2 regions of the Candidatus Enterococcus clewellii genome follow, and region 2 is predicted to be linked to the other one. Evidence: predicted binding sites of a transcription regulator. Region 2 holds the regulator's gene; the other holds the start of a gene.
The links. Region 2 encodes LexA, which represses DNA repair genes until DNA is damaged. Its sites were predicted from a motif close to CNAACANNTGTTNG; they were not measured.
Positions count from the first base shown of each region.

Region 1: A5888_RS21005 (ATP-dependent DNA helicase) is a predicted target of LexA. The motif match lies at 6,778-6,791, and genes of this name have one in related genera.

Region 1 is NZ_CP147247.1:4,519,149-4,527,432, reverse strand. It holds gene A5888_RS21030 (YajQ family cyclic di-GMP-binding protein) at 164-658, shown strand; gene A5888_RS21025 (hypothetical protein) at 839-1,213, opposite strand; gene A5888_RS21020 (phosphodiester glycosidase family protein) at 1,225-2,184, opposite strand; gene A5888_RS21015 (glycosyltransferase) at 2,181-3,233, opposite strand; gene A5888_RS21010 (asparaginase) at 3,407-4,372, opposite strand; gene A5888_RS21005 (ATP-dependent DNA helicase) at 4,387-6,747, opposite strand; gene A5888_RS21000 (MmcQ/YjbR family DNA-binding protein) at 6,862-7,227, opposite strand; gene A5888_RS20995 (Bax inhibitor-1/YccA family protein) at 7,464-8,150, opposite strand; gene A5888_RS20990 (MaoC family dehydratase) at 8,137-8,284, opposite strand, start outside.
Region 2 is NZ_CP147247.1:327,020-335,303, reverse strand. It holds gene A5888_RS01675 (hypothetical protein) at 1-475, shown strand, start outside; gene cysK (cysteine synthase A) at 554-1,483, opposite strand; gene A5888_RS01665 (4-hydroxy-3-methylbut-2-enyl diphosphate reductase) at 1,647-2,645, shown strand; gene A5888_RS01660 (glucosaminidase domain-containing protein) at 2,945-3,799, opposite strand; gene tkt (transketolase) at 4,096-6,090, opposite strand; gene A5888_RS01650 (DUF896 family protein) at 6,189-6,431, opposite strand; gene lexA (transcriptional repressor LexA) at 6,679-7,299, shown strand; gene A5888_RS01640 (alpha/beta fold hydrolase) at 7,358-8,170, opposite strand; gene A5888_RS01635 (dihydrofolate reductase) at 8,210-8,284, opposite strand, start outside.

The DNA.
Region 1 (8,284 bases), 420 kb from region 2:
CTTTTTCGAAGCGATACATCCTGATTTTGAATTTCCTATAATTATCTTCAGATGTATGCGCTCCGCAAAGACTAGTTATTGTCACGTATGGTTTTGATAAATCACTTGTCGTATTGCGCTTTCATTGTTACTATGGATATAGCAAAATTTAGGAGGTTGGCATATGGCCGCAAAGGATGCAAGTTTTGATGTTGTTTCTGAAATGGATATGGAGGAAGTAAAGAATGCGATGCAGATCGCTTTAAAGGAAATCAAAAATCGATTTGATTTTAAGGATTCTCTTGCCGATATCAAATTGGATAATAATCGTTTGGTTGTTATTGCAGATGATGACTACAAAGTGGAGCAAGTAAAAGATGTCCTGTTTGGCAAATTGGTCAAGCGAGGTGTTCCAATAAAAAATATTCAATTTTCGACGAGTGAAAAAGCTCTTGGTGGTGCTGCTCGTCAATATGGCGATTTAGTCAGTGGTATCGATAAAGAGAATGCAAAGAAAATCAATGTTGCCATCAAAAATTCTGGTGTGAAGGTTAAATCGCAAATCCAAGATGATCAGATCCGCGTTACTGGAAAAAATAGAGATGATTTGCAAAAAATCATTGCACTGTTAAGAGAGTTAGATTTACCGATAGAACTTCAATTTAATAACTACAGATAATTAATAACCCCTATAATCAACTCTGCCATAAACCGGAATTGATTATAGGGGTTTTTGTGATTCTTTGGGAAATCAATGTCATCTGTAAAAATCAGCCCTTACTCCTTCGGAATAATCAGCCAAATCAGACCCAACACTGCTGTGAAAAGAATAATCAAAAAGAGCCACATCCAGATCACCTCATTTTATATATGCAACCATCGTAACTATAGATGCAGGAACGAGAAATAAAAAACTCACAACGTAAAAATAGAGAATATAAGGCGAGTCTGTACCTGCAATTTCAGTCACTCCTGTCAATATGAGTCCTACTGTAAAAATAGCGAGACTTGTATTCATCAAATTGACACTCAAACGAAACACAGATGAATCCCTTTTATTCGGTTTTCCAAAAAGAAAAACAGTGAATAACAAACCCACAATAAGCGGCGCAATCCAAATGGACGACAAAGCAAAGGAAATCACACCATGCCCATAAAAGTGATACACTTTTTGAAAAAGAAAGAGCAACAGAGCGATTACTAAATAACTGCTCACTAGTTTTTTTCTGTTCATTCGCTCTCCTCCTAATTGAAATATAGAATATCACTGACTGAACGTTCACCAGTCCCTTTTTCCGTTGGCTGGTTAATGACCTGTCCATTAAACCATAAGGTTGATGAACCGCCCCCATCCAAGTTATAAGCAACAGAAGTACCGGCGTTTTGAAAAACTTCTGCCAGTTCATAAAGAGAGAGCCCTTCACTTTCTTCGGTTCGACCATCGGCTACAATAATCATATAATGATTCTCGCCAATTTGACCGATCGCTGTTCGTGGATTGCTTTGCATTGCTTGACCAACTTCTTCTTCTTCGGTAACTGAAATCTCGCCATTTTGAATCAGTGCAGGACCAAAAGATAAAATTTGCTGTGCGCCGTTTTCTACTAATTCCTGAGCCGAGGACTGTTCCTCTTCGACGATAGTGAAATCACCATTACTATCAATGACCAGTGCCTCTGTTCTCTCATTTACAGTATCACGATAAAGAACCCCATTCCTCACGACAAATCCCTTGTTTCTAAAACCATAATAGTCTCCGTTGATTGCCAGGACTGCCTGATTTTCTTCCGCCATTTGTGAGGTCGTCTCTTTGATATTCCTTCCATAAGAATTTTCAGCAAAAGCTGCTTTTAATGCATTTGCATCGCTGACTTGAATATCAACAAGATAGATTTCCGTTTCATATTCTCGAACTGTCGTTATCGAGATGTCCAGCTGGTCATCTTTATAGCTTGTATCTGTGATTACAGGCTCAGTAAGCACTGCTGTTTCTGTTGTATTTACTGCGCTCTCAACGGAAGAGTCTAACTCCTCATTGGTTGAATCCTCAGAATCAATAATGACAGCTTGTACAGCTTCAACACTTATTCTGCGTGAAAGAACGAATGTATCCAGTAATACCGCAGTAGCTGCACCTGTTAGACAAACACCAACACTAATGGCCCAAAGATATTTTTTTGACAGAATCTTCGCAACATACCTCATCGGCTCACCTTATCCTTTTGAAAAATCACTCGATTTTGAACAATAAAACTTAAAACAAATAATATACTGTCTACTATCAGTTTGCTAAGTAAAGCACTAGGCAAAATACTAAGCAACAATAGAACACCGAGAGAGCTTAGTCCCATTTGAACGAGAAATAGGAGACTATACTTCCAGAGTGTCGTGTACACCCAATCCTTATTTTCAAATACCCAACTGCGAGCCAACGTATAATTTACTATTCCTGATAGGAGACGAGCAATGATTGTCGCAAGAGCGGTCATTTCATTTGACTCGCCGAGCCAAGATAGCAAGAATAGAAACACGAGAAAATCTACACTTAGCGATAGCAGCGCTGAAGACAAGTAACGAAATAGCAGCTTATAGATGCGATAAGAATCTTGGATAGCTCTGAAATGGGAATGTGCATTGTTTTCTTCATAAATTGTTTCGATCGGAAGCTGTTCCAATCGGATAGCCAATTCTCTGCTTTTTAGCAATACATTCATCTCGTACTCAAAGCGCTCACCTTCAACACCCAAAAGCTCCGGTAACAATTCTCGGCGAATTGCTCGCAAACCAGTTTGGGTATCTCCACATTTTGTTCCTGTAACAAAATAGAAAAAAATGGAGGAAATCCTGTTTCCCCAATAGCTTTTGCCAGGTGTTTCAGCTCTTTTAAAAGACCTTGTCCCAAGTACCAACGTCCGTGCATCTGCTTGCTCCACAGCACGAATCATTCGTTCAATATCGGTAATACTGTGTTGACCATCAGAATCTGCAGTAACAACAGCTGTCACTTCGGGATAATCTGTCACTATTTTTTGAAAACCAGTCTTCAAAGCAACTCCTTTTCCTTTGTTTTTGGAATAGGAAAGAATACTGACCGATGGGGATGTGGCCAATTTCTTAAAAGTAGATTGATAGTCCGAGCCACTTCCATCATCAACAATCAGAATGTTCTTTCTTGTTTGTTCACTCAGCTTCCGTACAAAAGAAATGACCTTTGTCTGTGGTTCATAGCTAGGAATCAAGAGCATTACTGACATATCCTCACCTTACTTTCTTGTTATCTTACCCAGAGAATAACAAGAAGAACTTAAAACCAACTTAAAGAAGTCCTTTCAAATTGCTATTCAAATAAGGTTAGTAGTTATGCCGTTCCAGTAAACAGCTTAGCTACTAACCTTATCTTTTCTAGTCACAGTATTCAAAAATCCAATCAGCTTTCCAAATAATACCGTAAATCCTCCGGTGATTTATCCGTATTTACTCCAACAATTAGGCGAATACGTGCCTTCTGACCATTCAACCCTTTCATGAAGATCACGCCATGCTCACGAAGTCCTACACCTCCGCCTTCATAAGCGTAGATGTCTTCTGCAATCCCATTTGAACATCTTGAAACAAGGACAACTGGTACACCTTTTTCAAGAATTTTTTGTAAGCCAGGTAATACTGCAGGCGGCAGATTTCCAGCTCCCAAAGCTTCAATAACCAATCCATCAAGCTCTTCTATATTGATTAAATTGAAAATCTGGTCATCCATCCCTGCATAGGCCTTAATTAAAAAAACGTTTCCTTGTACCGCTTGAATATCACAGACTTCCTCAGGCATAACCTCTTTTGTAAAGAAAGTCTTGCCCTTTGTTAGCATCCCTATGGGGCCAAATGTCGGTGTTCGAAATGTTGCAACGTTAGTCGTATGTGTCTTTGTCACATATTTTGCCATATGGATTTCATCATTCATTACGACAAGGACTCCTTTATTTTTCGAATCCTCTGAAGCAGCCGTCCAAACGGCGCTCATAAAATTGTAGAGCCCATCACTACCGATTTCATTGCTGGATCGCATTGCACCTGTCACGACAACGGTAATCTCCTTAGGAACTGTTAAATCAAGAAAATAGGCTGTTTCTTCTAATGTATCGGTCCCATGAGTAATGACAACTCCATCTACTCCTTCTGTAATCCCTTGTAGAATACGTTCCTTCAATTGAAGCATTCGCTCTAATGTCATATGAGGCGAAGGAAGATTAAAGATATCTTCAACGATAATCTCTATCTCCCCTTGAAACAGCTCATTTTGATTCATCAGCGGGTTTTCTTCGTTCAGAATCACACCGCCTTCTAAATCCTTTGACATGGAAATCGTTCCACCAGTATGCAACACCAGAATTTTCTTCATCGTCTCATTTCCTTTCATTTACTATCTATTTCCTTCCAAAATGCTTGAATATTTTTCTCTAAATGGTGGACTGTCGGCAGAATTTGCGCCCGATACCAGTGTGGTGGTACCAGCCGCTGATAAGCCGGACTGGCAAAGCGCTGATCCAGTAGTAGAACAACCCCGTGATCCTCTGCATCTCGAATCACCCGTCCTGCTGCTTGGAGAACTTTATTCATGCCTGGAATCTGATAGGCGTATTGAAAACCTAAGCCCTGCTCATCAAAATAATTCTTGATCAGCTCCTGCTCCTCATTGATTTGAGGAAGTCCCACACTTATTACTGCTGTTCCTATTAGACGATCTCCCTTAAGATCGATTCCTTCAGAAAATACACCACCAAGTACACAAAAACCAATTAGTGTCTCTTGGGGTTCAGATACAAACTGTGCCAAAAAAAGTTCCCGTTCTTTTTCATTCATTTCTGTCTGTTGGATCAATGTCTTGACCTGTGGATTTGCTTTCTTGAATGCTTCATAAACCATATCTAAATAGGCGTAAGAAGGAAAGAAAAACAAATAATTACCCATCTTTTGATTAATCATCGTCGTCAAGCTTTCAACTAAGTAATCAAGACTTTTTTCTCGTTCTCGATAAGTCGTTTGAACATAGCGTGCAATCAGCAAGCGCTGATTTTCTTCTGGAAAAGGGTTGGGGATCCGATAGGTCAAGCTCTCTTCTTCTCCGCCAAGAATGTCTTTATAGTAGCTCAGTGGTGTAAAGCTTGCAGAAAATAGGATACTGGCATTCGCCATCGATAGCTTCTGCGCTAATAAATACGATGGGTCCAAACAGAACAATTTGACAGATAATCCACGATTTTTCTTTTGGATGTACGTACAATAATGATCATCATAAAACTCACCGATCTTTAAATAGTTCAGCAAAGCAAAATAAATTTCCAACAATTGATTCAGTTCCGGCAACTCCTGATTCTGCGGCAACCACTCACCGATTTTTTCCGTCAACCGAAAAACCTTCTTCTCCATCCCATCAAGGTAAGCAGGCTGAGAAATGAATTCTTTCTCTTCACTGATACATAATTCATCCAATCGATCAAATTCGTCAACTACTTTATTTACCGCACGGGTCAATGGTGCGCTTTTTTTCTTTAGCAGCTTCTTCATCATGAGCAACTGTCCTTTGGAAAGCTCTGCGGAATACATTTCTCTGGAACGGCTAACCAAGTTGTGTGCCTCATCAATCAAAAACAAGTAGTCTTTTTTCACTCCCTCATCAAAGAAGCGTCGTAAATAAACGGTTGGATCAAATACATAATTATAATCACAAATAATCAAATCACACCACAGACTGACGTCTAAAGATAGTTCATACGGACACAGTTGGTGTTTTTGCGCATATTTTTCAATAACTTCACGGCTAAACTGATTCTCATGATGAAGAATATCCCAAAGCCCTTCATTTAGACGATCGTAATACCCAGCAGCAAAAGGACAGTGCTCTGGTGTACAGTTTCTTTCGGTTAAAAAACAAATTTTGTCCTTCGCCGTAATCGTCAAGCTTTTAATTTTCATTTCCTTTTGATTCATTGCTTGGACAGCATCTTCAGCAACCTGTCTAGTGATTGTCTTTGCAGTCAAGTAGAAGATTTTTTCCGCTTTGCCTTCCCCAATAGCTTTTAACGAGGGAAAAAGAGTAGAGATAGTTTTTCCGGTGCCTGTGGGGGCTTCTACGAAAAGACGTTGTTCACTAAGAATTGTTTTGTATACTGAAACTGCCAGCTCTCGTTGGCCCTTGCGATACTCTCCATAGGGAAAAGGCAGCTCCTTCAATGACTGATTACGAACCGTACGCCAGTTCTCGCTAAAAATCAGCCATTTCTCGTATTCCTCTAATAACTCGTCTAAAAACTGTTTCAGCTCTATACGACTGAATACTTTTTGTGTTTTGGTGACTTCTTCCGTTGTGGTCTGAAAATAGGTAAGCTGTAATGTAATCTCTTCAAGCTCTTCTTGCTCACTATAAATCGCACCATAACATTTGATCTGATGCCAGTACATCGCCAACTGTTCGTCATAGATATCCTCGAATGCCGATTCAGATGTTTTAATTTCATCGATCACTAACTGTTCCTGCTCATTCGTAAATAGACCGTCCATTCGCCCTTCAACAAAATAGGGCTTGTCGTTCAACACTACTTCCTTCGCAATTTTCACTTCTTTTTGATAGCCTTTACCGGCCTCCTTCTGAAGCTTGCGATGGATTCGTGCCCCCTCTTGTGCCGTATGATTACTCGTTCTGCGTGAATCAATACTCCCTTGACGTAAAATAAACTCGACCAGTCTGCGAATTGGAATTTTTTCTGAATGAAACATCTGTCGTCCCCTCACAATCCCTCCTATTATAAAACATACGTTCGCAAATAGAAAGTGACTGACAAAAAAAATACTGATCCTCACATTTTTCTGTAAGAATCAGTTTTTTACATGCTATTCGCCTAATGTCTCACGGACTTTTTTAGGTAGCTTCGCAACAACTAGCTCATAGGATTTTTTTAGTAGGGCTGCACATTGCGCTTCATTGAATGTATTATCCTTGAGAATGATTGAATTCCAATGCGTTTTATTCGCGTAATAGCCTGGAACAATGAAGCTGTACTGCTCTCTCAACAGCTCATTTTCTTCTGGCTCTCCTTTGAATGTAAAGATTTCATCGCCCTCTTTGTTTTCACCCAACATCGCGAAAAATTTCCCTGCGATATCGAAGTAGTCGCAGTCCCAGCTCTCACGATAATAAACAGAGGCTCCCGGAAATGTTTCAGCTTCCTTTTTCAATGCTTCTTTTAATTTTTCCATTCAACTCACTCCTATTTTTAGTTACTAAAATAAAGGCTAGACGAGTCGCTTTGCTCACGAGCAATATAGGAAACTGATAGAAAGGTGCCCTTTCCTTTTATACTCAGTTTATCTTATTGCCGACTGAGCAGACTCGTAAAGCTAGATAATAAAAAGGAACTAGGACATTACTATGCCCTAGCCCTTAAAATCGGATAGACAGCAAATCAGAAGGAACTCCCGTCACTTGCTTTCTTTTAATCCTTACCGAAAATGCGCAGAAATGCTAAGAACAGATTAATGAAGTCAAGATACAGCTGTAGCGCCATATAAACTGCAATTCCATTTCCAGCCGTTCCATTTGATGCAAAATAAATAGTTCTGATTCGTTGATTATCATAAGCAGTCAAGCCTGAGAAAATCAAGACCATGATGATAGAAATCACGTAATCCATTGGTCCACTTTGGAAAAAGAATAGGTTAAGCAGCATTGCCACAATAATCCCTATCAAGGCTGTCAATAACGCACGTCCCATACCAGATAGGTCCTTCTTCGTCAAAACACCTACGATCGCCATACAACCAAAGGTAGACGCTGCACTGACAAAAGCAGAAACAACTGTCGCTTCCGTATACATTGATAATGTGACTGCCAATGTAATTCCGTTAATTGCTGAGTAAGCAATAAAGCCTCCTATGGCAAGCGATGGATTCTTTTGTGCTTTCATCCCTAAAAAAATAACCAATGCAATCTCAGCGATCCACATTCCCATAAACGCATATGGGTATTGATATAGAAACATAACCATTTCATAATAAAATACATTCAGTATCAGGTAAGAAATAACCGCGCTGATCCCTATCCCTAGTGCTAAAAAACCATAAATTTTCGCATAAAAGCTATTTAAGCCTTCCTGCACCTTTGTTGTCTCAATTTGATTCATTGAATACTCCTTCTTTCTCAGTTGGTTCATCTAAAACAACATGCTTTGGCGGCTGTACGATAACCACAGCATCCAATACACGGTTTTCTTCTTCATTGACTGCCTCAATAGAAATCGTCACGACATCCTTCATT
Region 2 (8,284 bases):
TTTGCATGTTTCCTTTCCAGACATTCTCTCTGCCTTCTACCAGCTCTTTCTAATTCTCTCTATCTTTCTTGGAACAGGGCTAAACTTTGTCAATAAAATCCCTCATTGGGATAAAGGGCTACATGTGTTATGCGGAATTTTCTTTAGCCTCCTTGGTTACAGCATTTTCACACTATTTCTTGATACGACTAGCCCCCACTCCTTCTGGCCCTATGTTCTTTTTGGCTTCTGTTTTTCCTTAACTATTGGTCTCCTCTGGGAGTTTTGGGAATTCTTTTGTGATTGCTTTTTTGGGATGAATCTCCAACAGTTTAACGGCATACAAAAAATCCCTAAAATTGGTCAAGCAGCATTGATGGACACCATGCTCGATCTTTTAGCAGACTTTTTTGGTGCATTGTTGGTTGTTATCAACACACTTATTCAATGTACACATACTAAGAACTACTTCGTTCACTTTATGTTACAACGTTAGAATACTTGCTTTTCCAGCATTAAAAAACGACTAAGGTATTGCTCAGTCAGAGCAGACCTCAATCGTTTTTTTATCATACTAATCTTCAGTTTTGTATAGAGCTGTAGAAAGGTATCGCTCCCCATTATCCGGGATAACCGTCAGAACCTTTTTCCCTTTACCAAGCTTTTTCGCTATTTCAATTGCTGCATAGATAGCTGCCCCAGCAGAGATCCCCACCAAAAGACCTTCTTTCGTTGCAGCTTGACGCGCAGTTTCCATTGCATCTTCACTTGATACGGCTAACACCTCGCTATAGATATCTGTATCTAATACTTTAGGAATAAAACCTGCCCCAATTCCTTGGATTTTATGTGGTCCAGGTGCGCCGCCTTCCAATACAGGTGATTCTGTCGGTTCAACAGCAATCACTTCTATTTCAGGATAAACACGCTTCAATTCGCGACCAACGCCTGTGATTGTTCCGCCAGTGCCAATTCCTGCAACGAAAGCATCTAAGCCATCTGCTCCAAAAGCAGCTTCGATTTCTTTTCCAGTTGTTTTTTCATGAATTGCAGGATTTGCCGGATTATCAAATTGTAGTGGCATAAAATAGCCATTTTCTTCTGCTAACGCTGTCGCTTTAGCAATTGCACCCTTCATTCCTTCTGAGCCGGGAGTCAAGATCAACTCCGCACCATAGGCCTTCATCAACTGACGACGTTCCATGCTCATCGTATCAGGCATAACGATTTTCACCTTATACCCTTTTGCAGCACCAACCATAGCCAAACCAATCCCAGTATTTCCACTTGTCGGCTCGATGATCGTTCCTCCAGCTGAGAGCTTTCCAGCTTCTTCTGCACTTTCGATCATACTCAATGCAATTCTGTCCTTCACGCTTCCACCGGGATTGAAAAATTCTAATTTAACAAACACTTCTGCCGCGTCCTCAGGTACAAGTCTTTGAAGTTGAACAACAGGTGTCTGACCAATCAACTCAGTAACAGATTTAACAATTTTTGTCATACTATTTCCCCCATCCAAGATTTTTTAATGTTTCTTTAATAATAGCTCATTTTTTGAAATCACGCTATTAATTTGCTATAGTTAAAAGGTTGGACATAAACTTTATACAATCTTAATGAAAATATTGTATAGTTAAAAAAACAGACTATAGGAGTTTGATTATATGGAAATCGTAAATATCAGTCCCCGAGGATATTGTTATGGTGTCGTCGATGCAATGGTCATCGCGAGAAATGTCTCTTTAGATGAGTCATTACCCAGACCTATCTACATATTGGGGATGATCGTTCACAACAAGCATGTGACAGAAGCTTTTGAAAGCATTGGTATACATACTCTGGATGGAGAAAATCGGGAAGCAATTTTGGAACAAGCAGACTCAGGCACCGTCATTTTTACCGCTCATGGTGTCTCGCCGAAAATTAGAGAACTGGCTGAGAAAAAAGGTCTGACGGTTGTTGATGCAACCTGTCCAGATGTGATGATCACCCATGAGCTTATTGAGCAGAAGGTCAATGATGGCTTTGATGTCATTTACATTGGGAAAAAGAATCACCCAGAACCAGAAGGAGCTGTTGGCGTTGCGCCTGAACATGTTCATTTAGTAGCAACGATTGACGATATAGATCGCTTAGAGTTTTCAACAGACAAAAAACTGTTTCTAACAAATCAAACAACTATGAGCCAATGGGATGTATTAGATTTGATTGATTTAATTAAAATAAAATACCCTCTGGTTGAGATCCATCAAGATATTTGCAAAGCGACTCAGGTTCGTCAAGAAGCTGTAGTGACACAATCTCAAGGCTGTGACCTGACGATTGTTGTTGGCGATCCTAAGAGCAATAATAGCAATCGCCTTGCTCAAGTGTCTGAACAACAAGCAGGGGTCAAAGCCTACCGTGTATCGGATGTCTCGGAAATTCAACCGGAATGGTTAAAATCTGTCGAAAAAATCGCAGTTACAGCCGGTGCCTCTACCCCAACACCAATCGTTCGTGAAGTAATCAATTACTTACAAGTGTTCGATTATACCGATCCTACAACCTATATACAGAAAAGTACTGTTACTGAAGAAGCAATCCTTCCTCGTCCGCGTAAAAAGGACATTTCTTCAAATCGTGCAAGACGTTTGGAAGAATTACGTAACGGTAAACGGTAAATAATCATTTTTCAATCTCAAGGATATAGTAAAGCTATTTATATCCAAGAAAAAATCCGAATGATCCAGAAAATAGGTATTCCTATTTTCAAGATTATTCGGATTTTTTCTGAGGGCTTCCCCAGTGCATCTGCTCCACTTTCACAGTAAATCATTCCACTCTTACTGCTTTCATACTAAGAATAAGCACAGTGTGAACAAATACTTTTGGACTACCGCTTATTTGATTTTAAGGAGTATAACGATACTGGTTATCTCTTTCGATTCACTCTAGTACTGTAAAAAAACCAATCTATTAGCTACCTTACCTGTATAACTTGTCCTACAGTAATTAGATCAGCAGATAGACCATTGAGAGACATCAGCTGTTCTACACTCGTGCCATAGCTTTCAGCTATTCCCCATAAGGTATCTCCAGAATTCACCGTATAATCTGAAAGACCAGATTCTGAATAGATAACCGCTTGACTCTCAGTATCAGCATAATAACTATACCCAGCCGTTCCTGTATCAAATCGGGTCAATCCATATGCTTCAATCAACCAATTCAACTTTTGTGCATATCCTGGATCTGTCGCATAAGTTCCCGTTAACGCCGCGGTCGCGTCCATATAGCTTGTCGTATTACTCTTCCAAACATTAGAGTAATAATAATTGCCATACCCTGAAACAGCGTACAAAATCACATTGGCATGATCTTGAAACGATTCATAGTAGGAAGAATATACGCGAAATGGTTCCGATGTCATCAACCACTCACCATTCAAGTATTCAGTTGTAGACATATATACTGATTGCCCAGCATAACTCCCTTTTACCCCAAAAAGATTATAATTCGGTGCACTGGCTAGTTGAGAATTTCCATAGCTACTTTCCAATAAAGCTTGAGCAATCATTACTGATGCATATAAATCATTCGCACTAGCTACGCTAGAGGCCGAGTAACCAATAGACTCAATAAAGTCTATTGGTGAGACAGAGGATATTTCTTCATAAGCATAGGCTTCTGTTTCATCCGAAAAAAGCGCTGCTCCGCCAACCAACGGCGCAGACAATAAAGCAACTCCAACACCTGAAGCCAAACGATTCGCATTTTTTTTATGCTTGATAGATTTTTCTATATGTCTGCTGCTGCGTGTTTCACGTTTCTCCATTCACTTTGTTCCTCCTTAATAATTTCATAATAATAGTGTATGATAATTAAATAAAAGACACAACAATATAGAATCTAATTTGATCCAATTTAATCTAATTGAAATTTATCCGAAATATAATTAATGTAAAAGAAAGACTAAATTATTATTATTAACATTATATATACTTTACTTTTAGAACAATTATTGTTATATAGAATTTATTTATATAACCTTTTATATTTGTTTCAGAAAAAAACAGGCAAGGATTCTACAACGAATCCCTGCCTGTTTCTATACAATTTTTTATTTCGCTTTTATAAGCTATTATACTTTTCTGTAACATTTTCAACAGTGAAACCAAATTCTTTCAATACAGTATCGCCAGGTGCAGAAGCGCCAAAATGATCAATCGTAACTGTTGTTCCTTCGAAGCCAACATAACGATCCCAACCAAATGATGAAGCAGCTTCAATCGCCACACGTTTTTTCACATCTTTTGGTAGTACTGATTCTTTATATTCAGCAGACTGTTCTTCAAACAAATCAAAACTTGGCATAGATACAACAGATACATCTTTGCCTTGCGCAGCCAATGCTTTTTGAGTATCGATCGCAAGATTCACTTCAGAACCCGTCGCAATTAAAATACCTTCTGGTTTGTCGCCTTTTTGTGGAGAAATGACATACGCACCTTTTCCTACAAATTCTTCAGCCATAGCTTGTGTTCCTTCAATTACAGGAAGATTTTGACGACTCAACACAAGAATTGTTGGTTTGTTTGTTGATGTCATTGCAAGCTTCCATGCCGCAACAGTTTCATTTCCATCTGCTGGACGGATAACTTGCACACCAGGCATACAACGAACACTAGCTAGCTGTTCAATCGGCTCATGAGTTGGTCCATCTTCACCAACTGCTACTGAGTCATGTGTTAGCACATACGTAACCGGTGTTTTTTGAATTGCTGCCAAACGAATAGCTGGACGTAGATAGTCAGTAAAGACAAAGAATGTTCCGCCATACACTTTTGAACCGCCATGAAGCTGAATACCGTTCATAGCTGCTGCCATTGCAAACTCACGTACACCAAACCAGATGTTGCGTCCTTCGTATTGACCAGGCTCGAAATCCTTCTCTCCAGCTACCATCGTATTGTTGGAAGCTGATAAGTCAGCAGATCCGCCCCAGAAGCTTGGTACAGCTTTAGAGATTGCTTGAATCGTCTCTTTGCTTGTTACACGGCTGGCTGCACTGCTGCCAACTTCGTATACTGGTAATTCTTTATCCCAATTTTCAGGTAATTTATCAGCAAACGCATCTTTGAATTGTTGCGCCAATTCTGGATGTGCCTTACTATAATTTGCAAATAGCTCATTCCACTCAGCTTCAGCTTTTTCGCCTTTTTCGATCATTGTTTCATGGAAACGTGCAGCTACTTCTTCTGGCACTGTAAAGTCAGGATACTCCCAGCCATAAACAACTTTTGCAGCGTCGATCCCTTCTTGACCTAGAGGTGCGCCATGAACAGCTGAAGTTCCTTCTTTTGGAGAACCAAAACCGATAACTGTTTTCACTTCAATCAATGTTGGCTTGTCCGTTTCAGCTTTCGCTTCTTCAATTGCTTTTGAAATAGCTTCCAGATCATTGCCATCTTTTACCAAAATATGCTGCCAGTTATACGCTTCAAAGCGCGCACCAACATTTTCAGTGAAGGCTTTTGATGTCGGTCCGTCTAAAGAGATATCATTTGAATCATACAACACGATCAATTTGCCTAATTTCATGTGTCCGGCCATTGAAGCAGCTTCTTGAGAAACACCTTCCATCAAGTCACCATCACCACATAAAGCATAAGTGTAGTGGTCAACGACTGAGAAGCTGTCCTTATTGTACACTGCGGACAGATGCGCTTCTGACATTGCCATACCTACTGCCATCGCAATCCCTTGTCCTAGAGGGCCTGTAGTCGCTTCTACGCCATCTGTGTGGTCAACTTCCGGATGTCCCGGTGTTTTGCTATCCCACTGACGGAATGATTTCAAGTCATCGATTGTCACTTTGTAGCCTGATAGATGAAGCAGACTATACAGTAAAGCTGAACCATGTCCTGCTGAAAGAACAAAACGGTCGCGATCCGCCCAGTTTCTAGAAGTGGTTGGGTTTACTTTCAGGTGTTTTGTCCATAATGCATAAGCCATAGGGGCAGCACCCATAGGTAGACCTGGGTGGCCTGAATTCGCTTTTTGAATTGCTTCAATACTTAGTGTACGTACCGTATTCACACCAAGTTGATCAGTTTTATCGAACAAAAAAATCATCTCCTATTTAGGTTTTTTTTACCTTTATTATCAACATTGTAACCCATTTCATGGATGAAAGCAATGAATTTAAGTAAAATCCACTGTAATTATTTGCGATCGTGCAAACCTTTTTCTTTTTGAATCTGTTTCAATTTATCTGGTGTTACATCATTGCCTTTGGGATCAACAACCTTCATTCCTTCTATATGATGACGCATCCCTTTTCTGAATGTCTTAATATATTCTTCACGAAGCTGTTTCTGCTCTTGCTTCTCAGCAGCAGTCAGTTCAGTTTCTTTTGACTTCTTAGACAATTCATTAATACGGGCAAGCTTTTCTTTTGACAGCACTGTTCTTCCCTCCTTCTTTTCTGCGACAGATTGCAGTTGCATAAAACCACTGTTCATAGTTTCACAGTTCCTCAAATCAGCTTTTTATTTTTTCAGCCAATCCGACTGCGTTGTCAACACTCTAATAGTATAAGAAGAAGCGCAAAAAAACAACTAAATTCCATGAAAGAAAAACACGAACGCTTGTTTGATTTAAATTATTAAGTGTGATAGACTGTAACTATAAAATTGAAAGAAGGTGCGGATATTGGCAAAGCGTACTGAAACAAGACAAGTCGAAGTATTAAAATATATATATGATCAAGTAGAACTTAAAGGATATCCCCCAACTGTTCGGGAAATTGGGAAAGCTGTTGATCTTTCTTCAACCTCCACTGTTCACGGGCATTTGGCTCGTTTAGAAAAAAAAGGATTGATTTTAAGAGATCCGACAAAGCCAAGAGCTATAGAATTGACACCAGAAGGCCTGGAAAAAATCGGTATTCAACCCACAACAATCCCAATGTTGGGTGTTGTAACAGCTGGTGAACCAATTTTAGCCGTTGAAGAGGCTTCTGACTTCTTCCCACTTCCTCCTGATCTTCGTTCAGAGGAAAACGCCTTGTTCATGCTTACCATTCGAGGAGAGAGTATGATCAATGCCGGAATTCTAGATGGCGACCAAGTCATCGTAAGAAAGCAGCAGACAGCATCAAACGGTGATATTGTTATCGCAATGACAGACGAAGACGAAGCAACCTGCAAACGATTTTTCAAAGAAAGCAGTTATGTACGTCTACAACCCGAAAACGATGCCCTAGAGCCGATCATTTTAGATAATGTCAGTATCCTAGGTAAAGTAGTTGGGCTTTATAGAAATCATATATAACTCGTAATAGACGATTTAAAGCAGGGCTTCTCAAACGAGAAACCCTGCTTTTTGCTCTTTAAAAGTGTCTGAGCCAACGGCTAAACGCTTCTGAAAAAAGTGCTGGCTGTTCTATTTGCAGATTATGGCCTGCTTTATCAAGCACTTGAAAGGAGCCTCGTGAAAATGAATCCATCAAACGGAAAGCATCCTGATACCCCACACAATCATCTTGTCTGCCAGTTAAAATCATAGTAGGTTTATCAAACACTAGTGCTTCAAATTCCGATTCAAAGGACAACTCATAGCCAGTTTTTTGATACGTGGTAACGAACGCTTCGTCCGCCCTTTCTAAACCAGAAAAGATCTCTTGCTTGTATCTCATCCAAGTTGCTTCTGTGGCTATAACAGCCATTTCCAGAAAATCTGAAAATTTTTCTTTTTCCGCATCCGTCGGAACAAGCGCCTTTGATCTTTCCAATAACTGCTTCGTCGGAAGATTTCTCTTGTTTCTATCAGCGACTGTACATGGACATAATAAAAATAGCCCTTCCATAGCATTAGAATTTGAGTAGGTCAACCCCAATGATAGATACCCGCCGTATGACTGACCAACCAGTAGAAATTTTTGTGAACCAATCACCTGATGAACAAAATCTTGAATCAGCTTTAGCATATTATCTGCACAAGAAACATCTTCTCCAGCAGTGGATCTCCCCATTCCAGGCAAATCCAGATAAATTCGCTGATAGCCTTCAACCTGACGAAAAACCGGTTCTAAACAACCAACCATCACCTCGTGATCTTCCGGAAACCCATGGAGGCACAACACGGGCTTTCCTTCACCAATGATTCTATAGTGAATAGAACAACCATTTATTTCGATTTTCATGTTCGTTCCTCCTTTGCAATACACACAAAGCAAAGCTATCTATGCTGATTTTCGTTGATACGTTTCAAAAACATGAGCATACGCATTTTTCTCGTCCACTTCGCCTTCACTCGA